Regions from separate parts of the Pseudoalteromonas sp. Z9A5 genome, predicted to be linked through region 1. Evidence: predicted binding sites of a transcription regulator. Region 1 holds the regulator's gene; the other holds the start of a gene.

Region 1 (3,436 bases):
TTAATCAAATCACTTTGGTGATTACTTAGCTGTAATAATATATCAGCCACAACTTGCATATCTTGTTGCTGATAACTTTGCCATAGCGTTACTAGAGTATCAGTTGTTTTACCTGATGCAGATACCACCACACAATCACCAGATTGAGTATGAGCTAAAATAATCTTTGCAACGCTTTGATAGCGCTCGGTCGAACTCAAACTCGAACCACCAAATTTATGTACGCAATTAACCATATTCTACCAATCCATTTTATGGGTGCTAATTACCAAAGTGCAGGATGAGCAGCACTTTGCTTAACGTTACCGTTAGACTACCCAGCACCTTTACCTAGTCGATTGGCATTAAGCTGTTGACCTGGTTTAACAAGGCTAAACACACGCTCCAGATCAGCGAGTAAATCTTGTATATCTTCAATACCAACCGAAATTCGAATCAACGTATCACCAACACCCGCCTCTAAACGTGCTTTTTCCTCCATTGCTGCATGAGTCATTGTCGCAGGGTGACAAATTAAGCTCTCTACCCCGCCAAGTGATTCAGCCAAACTAAAATCATGTAAGCTTGTTAAAAATGCTGCGGCATCGTTTATGTCGCCTTTAATATCAAAACTAACCATGCCACCAAAGCCAAGTTGTTGTGCTTTAGCGAGTGCATGTTGAGGATGCGACTCAAGGCCAGGATAATAAACTTGGCTAACAAATTCAGAGTTTTCAAGATATTTAGCGATTGCTAATGCATTTTCTTGGTGCTGCCTTAGGCGCACGTTCAAAGTACGTAAACCACGCAGTGTTAAATAACTATCAAATGGAGCACCTGTAATACCTATATTATTAGCCCACCAAGCAAGCTCATCACCAAGCTCTTGTGTTGCAGTAATAACAGCGCCGCCCACAACATCGGAATGTCCATTAATATATTTAGTGGTTGAATGCACCACAATATCTACACCAAACTTAATTGGGTTTTGCAGGGCTGGCGACAAGAACGTGTTATCGGCAGCCACTAATGCCCCGCATTGCTTTGCAATATCGGTTACTGCTTTTATGTCAGTTAAACGTAGCACTGGATTACTTGGTGTTTCGATCCAAATTAGTTTTGGTTTAATTGCTAATATTTTTTGAAGACTTTCTGGCTTTGTTAAATCTAAAACTTCAAGCTTTAGCAAGCCACGTTTTTGTAACGAAGTAAATAAACGGTAGCTTCCACCGTAGCAGTCGTGTGGGATCACTAATGTATCATCGTGATTAAGCAGCTGAGTTGCTAAATGCACAGCCGCCATACCTGTGGCTGTAATTATGCCGCGCACTCCACCTTCGAGCTCTGCAAGCGTCTCAGCTAAAATATCGCGATTAGGATTACCACTGCGACCGTAGTCATATGCACGCTTAGTATCGAAGTCGGCAAACGAATAAGTAGTCGATAAATAAATTGGTGCTACCACTGCTCCATGATGTTTATCGGCTTCTACACCGCTACGAACTGCAATGGTTGCTTTGTTTTTTTCGCTCATATTCGTCACCTAATTAATTTGGATGTTTAGACGTCTAAAAGAGTAATTTATTCAATTTAAGAAGTCAAAACATTTAAACCTCTAGATGGCTAAACAACAAGTATTTGACTATCTTTTTTAAATCGATAGAATTTCACGCATATTCACACGCTTTTTATGCCGTGTGAGCAATTAATAATCTGAGGCAACGATACATCTTATGGCTAAATGGAATGGTGAGTATATTCACCCATACGCAGAACACGGTAAAAAATCAGAACAAGTTAAGAAAATTACCGTTTCGATCCCACTAAATGTATTAAAGGTATTAACTGACGAACGTACTCGCCGTCAAATTAATAACCTGCGTCATGCAACAAACAGTGAGTTATTATGTGAAGCGTTTTTACATGCATTTACAGGTCAACCGTTACCTAATGACGACGACCTACGTAAAGATAACGCAGAAAAAGTACCAGAAGAAGTGAAAAAAATAATGCAAGAAATGGGGTTAGAAGTCCCTGTTTTAGATGACGAATAAATAGATAAAGTAAAACAAAAAAACCTCAGTAATTACTGAGGTTTTTTTATGACTAAATTTTACTGTGTAACGCTACTGTATAGGTTTACTGCATATAGTTTTCTGGCAACTCAATTTGCGCTACACCAGATTCAACAGCAGCAAGAGCAACCGCTCTTGCTATGCGTGGTAATAAACGTGGGTCCATTGGTTTTGGAATAATATACTGCGCACCAAATTCTAGCTTATCTACACCAGCGGCTTTTAGCACTTCAACAGGTACAGGCTCTTTTGCAATGCTGCGAATAGCTTCTACTGCTGCTATTTTCATTTCATCGTTAATAGCACTTGCGCGTACATCAAGCGCACCACGAAAAATAAACGGGAAACACAAAACATTATTAACCTGATTTGGATAATCAGAACGCCCTGTCGCCATAATTAAATCATTGCGTGCGCTGTGTGCAAGTGCAGGATCAATTTCAGGATCAGGGTTTGAGCACGCAAACACAACCGGCTTATCTGCCATAAGCTTTAAATCTTCAGCTCCTAATAAATTAGGACCTGATACACCAACGAATACATCTGCATCTGCAATTACATCTTGTAATGTGCGTTTATCAGTATTATTAGCAAATAATTTTTTATACTCATTTAGATCTTCACGGCGAGTATGGATAACTCCTTTGCGGTCCAGCATGTAAATGTGTTCACGCAGTGCGCCACACTTTATTAATAGCTCCATACATGCAACGGCCGCAGCACCAGCACCTAAGCATACAATAGTAGCATCTTCGATTGATTTTTCTTGTACTTCGAGTGCATTTAACATACCCGCAGCGGTAACGATTGCAGTGCCATGTTGATCATCATGAAAAACAGGAATACTACAGCGCTCAATGAGTGCTTTTTCAATTTCAAAACACTCTGGCGCCTTAATATCTTCAAGGTTAATACCACCGAATGTGTCGGCAATATTAGCAACCGTGTTAATAAAATCTTCTGTTGTTTTGTGCTTAACTTCAATATCGATTGAATCTAGACCCGCAAAACGTTTAAATAATAAAGCTTTACCTTCCATTACCGGCTTAGATGCAAGAGGACCTAAATTACCTAACCCTAAAATGGCAGTGCCATTGGTAATTACCGCAACCATATTGCCTTTACCGGTATATTTGTAAGCATTTGCAGGATCAGCGGCAATTTCACGCACAGGTTCGGCAACCCCTGGACTATATGCTAACGCTAAGTCTTGAACCGTTTCAGCTGGCTTAGTTAGTTCAATGCTGATTTTGCCTGGAACGGGATGAGAATGATAATGTAGTGCTTGTTCACGAAAGTCTGACATAACGCGATTGTATCCTGCAATTTAAGTTAAAGTGAGAGGTGTTGTCTGGGTTACGATACCCTTATTATTTTTAAAT
Region 2 (3,436 bases), on a different contig from region 1:
ACGACAGCATTTCTTTATCTATTTGATAACCAAAACTACCCGCAAGCGGATAAAGTGCTTTTTGAATATCTTTGTAGCTTGTCGCCTGCGAACCACCTTGTGCAAGCATAGCCGCAGTTAACGCAGCAACGCCTTTTTTGCCTTGAGGGTCGGCAGCCGCACCGGTATTGAATAAAAAGTTAACATCAATTAATGGCGAGCTATTCGTTTTATCAAGTACTTTAAATACAGGTGCCGCAGGTGCTTGTTCAAGCTTTGCAGTAAGCGCATTTAAATCAACTTCTTGCTCAAACCCTGGGGCTTTATCAAGTGCCGACATCGTTAATGTGGTACGTGCATTATCAGTAAAGTATTTATTAGCAACGGCTTTAATATCTGCGCTAGTAATGTTATCAGCCGATTTATACAACTGGTTTATAACCTCAGGATCGCGCTCAAAGTGCATGTAGCTTGCAAGGGTTGAAGCAATCGCTTGCGATGAATCTAAGCCATTAATAAAGCTGTATTTAAGGTTTGATTTTAAATCATTCAGCTTTTGCTCATCAACAAGCTCTGTACGTGCTTTTGCATAAGTGCGGTTAATAGCATCGCGCGCAGTGGCTAAATCGTCTGCGTTTTCTACTTTAACAAATACGTGTAATAAACCCGGATCTTTAGTCTCTGGGTTATAGGTAAACATTTGGCTGGCAATTTGTTTGTCGACCACGAGCTCTTGATATAAATCAGAGTTATTTGAAAAATAAAGCTGTGAGATTAAATCAAGTGCTGCTCTGTCTTTTTTAGCAGGCTCCCACGCAGCGCCTTTGTACGATACAAGCAACCAATGCCCTGGTAGCGCTTCATCTTGCTGGTGCAAATATTTTGGTGCTTGTTGCACAGGCTCTGCTTTAATGTCAGCAACGTAGTTACCTTTTTTCCAGCTGCCCCAATGATTTTTAACCATTGCCATTGTTGCTTGTGGATCTACATCGCCCACAATTACCAGCGATACATACTCAGGCTTATAAAATTTAGCAAAAAACTCTTTACCGTACGCCATTTGATCAGGCATCGCTTCTATGTCTTTAAAAAAGCCCATAGTGGTGTGTTTATACGTGTGCTTATCAAACGCTTCTTCGCGTACAGCGCTTAATAATTTACGAACTGGGCTCGCATTGTTTTTTAAGTACTCACCTTTTACCGTTTGTGCTTCGGTTCTAAATTGCTCTTCGGTGTAGGTTAAGTTTTGAAATATATCAGCTTCAAGCTCAAGTACTTTATCAAGATGCTGCTTTGAAAAGTTTAAATAGTAGTTGGTGTAATCGTTTGTTGTGTACGCGCGGTTATCAACACCTGAATTTTTTAATATGTCTGAATACACATCTTCAGGGTATTTTTGTGAGCCTTTAAACATCATGTGTTCAAAAAAGTGAGCAAAACCTGTTTTGCCCTCTTCAACTTCGTTACGCGATCCAACCGATACCGGAATTTGCAGCGACACGACATCGGGGTAATCGGTTTTAACAACCATTACGCGTAAGCCGTTTTCTAGTTCTTCAATTAAGTAATCTTGTGAAAAAACACGATCATCAGCTTTATTTACTTGTTCTTGTTGTGCTGTTGTTTGCGTGCTTTGGTTTTGCTGCATGGCGCAACCGGTTAACGCCAGCGATACCGCTAAGCTGGTTGCTAATAATTTAAATTTCATTGTTGTCCCTTTTTAAATTGAGCAAATTTATTGTTAGATTATTAATACGATTATGCCTTAAAGCGAGTAAATGTAAGAGCTTTGGCCCATTTTTTATGTAAACAACTGTGTCAATCAGCCAGTTTATTAAATTATCAGTATGAATATTCTTCATCTAAGTTGAAAAACTTTCATTAAATAAATCTATCTAGACGTCTAAATGGCTGCTATATTAAATCCATCAACACGCACTTGGCTGGAATGAGGATTATGGCTTTATCATTAAAAGAGAAAATAGAGGACACCAAACAAGGTGTTTATCTTATTGGTACTACGCCGCCTAAAATTGGTACCGATAAAGCGCAATTAAAAATCATTGCAGAAAAGCTATTGGGTCGCTTACACGAAATTGAATACGACGGTGTAATAATTTACGACATTCAAGACGAAAGCAGTCGTACAAATCAAGCGCGTCCATTTGCGTTTAAACAAACCGTTGATCCGCGTGAATACAGCCATTTAATTCGTAATTTATCTGCACAAGATGTAATTACTTATAAAAGTGTGGCGCAGCGTGGCGTAGGTGAATTTAAAGATTGGTTAAGTGAAACTAAAAACGACTACGATTTACAAAATGTAGTTTTAGTAGGTAGCCCGTCATCGGTAGGCGATATCAAGTTAAGCCTGCCTGATGCATATAAAGCATTGGCTGAGCAATCAGATGATTTCTTTTTAGGTGGCGTTACTATTGCTGAGCGCCATTCAAGCAAACGAAATGAGCATGAACGATTAATAGAAAAAACGGCACAAGGTTGTCAGTTTTTTATATCGCAAGCTGTTTACGACGCACAAGCGACTATAGAGCTAATTACTAGCTACGCACGTACATGTAAAGCACAAGGTATTACACCTCAACGTATTATATTAACGTTTACCCCGTGCGGCGGCGAAAAAACCTTAGACTTTATGCAATGGTTGGGTATTTCAGTGCCAGAAGCGACAAAATGGCGCATGCTTGATGCAGACAATACTCTAAGCGAATCAGTGCGTATTTGCCGCGAAAACCTCGACTTAATAATTAAAAGCTGTGCGCATTTAGATGTGCCGCTGGGTTTAAATATTGAAAGCTTAACAAACCGTAAAGAAGAAATTGACGCGTCAATTAACTTATATCGTTTATTAAAGGCAACAATGGAATTAAACCTAGCCGAAAAGCTAATAGCTTAAAGCCAAGGCTAAAACAAATTCCCCCCCTTCTTGGCAAGCCTCATGGCTTGCTTTTTTAATTCAGCTTAAATTAAAAACGATCATGAGCTTGTAATTAAGCTCATAATTCAACCTCCCTTAACTTGCTGATTGACCTTGTAATTAATATGGCAGTACTATCACTTAATTGTGAACCATAGAGCGTTAAAGTTTTTTGTAAATGATAATCGTAGGTAGGGAAGTCAGATAAATGGAATCAATTAATTTAACACTCAAAATTATGAGTGAACTATATGCAGGTAGCTGTTTAGAGTTGGCAGCGAACAACGCTCTCTACAACATTTCTAATATTATAACTTATATAGCCACAGTATTAGTTACACTAACGGCTATAGCGCTTCCGCTAACACAACAGTCATTACAATGGATGGAGGACAAGTACGACTCTGAAAATGTAGTTAAATACTTAAATGACAAAGCACCCATCCAAGCTAATTCAATAGTACCAAGAGTACTAATATACTTACTGTTTTCTCTAATCTATTTTTTGGCACACGAACTTTT

What was found. The regulator MetJ, encoded in region 1, represses methionine synthesis genes. The targets are predictions, from matches to a motif close to TAGACGTCTAGACGTCTA.
Positions count from the first base shown of each region.
Region 2: GQR56_RS09370 (methylenetetrahydrofolate reductase) is a predicted target of MetJ. The motif match lies at 1,876-1,893, and genes of this name have one in related genera.

Region 1 is NZ_WTLC01000007.1:77,201-80,636, forward strand. Features, by position in the region: gene metL (bifunctional aspartate kinase/homoserine dehydrogenase II) at 1-236, opposite strand, end outside; gene metB (cystathionine gamma-synthase) at 314-1,513, opposite strand; gene metJ (met regulon transcriptional regulator MetJ) at 1,713-2,033, shown strand; gene GQR56_RS05680 (malic enzyme-like NAD(P)-binding protein) at 2,119-3,360, opposite strand.
Region 2 is NZ_WTLC01000014.1:100,243-103,678, forward strand. Features, by position in the region: gene GQR56_RS09365 (pitrilysin family protein) at 1-1,687, opposite strand, end outside; gene GQR56_RS09370 (methylenetetrahydrofolate reductase) at 1,937-2,893, shown strand; gene GQR56_RS09375 (hypothetical protein) at 3,123-3,436, shown strand, end outside.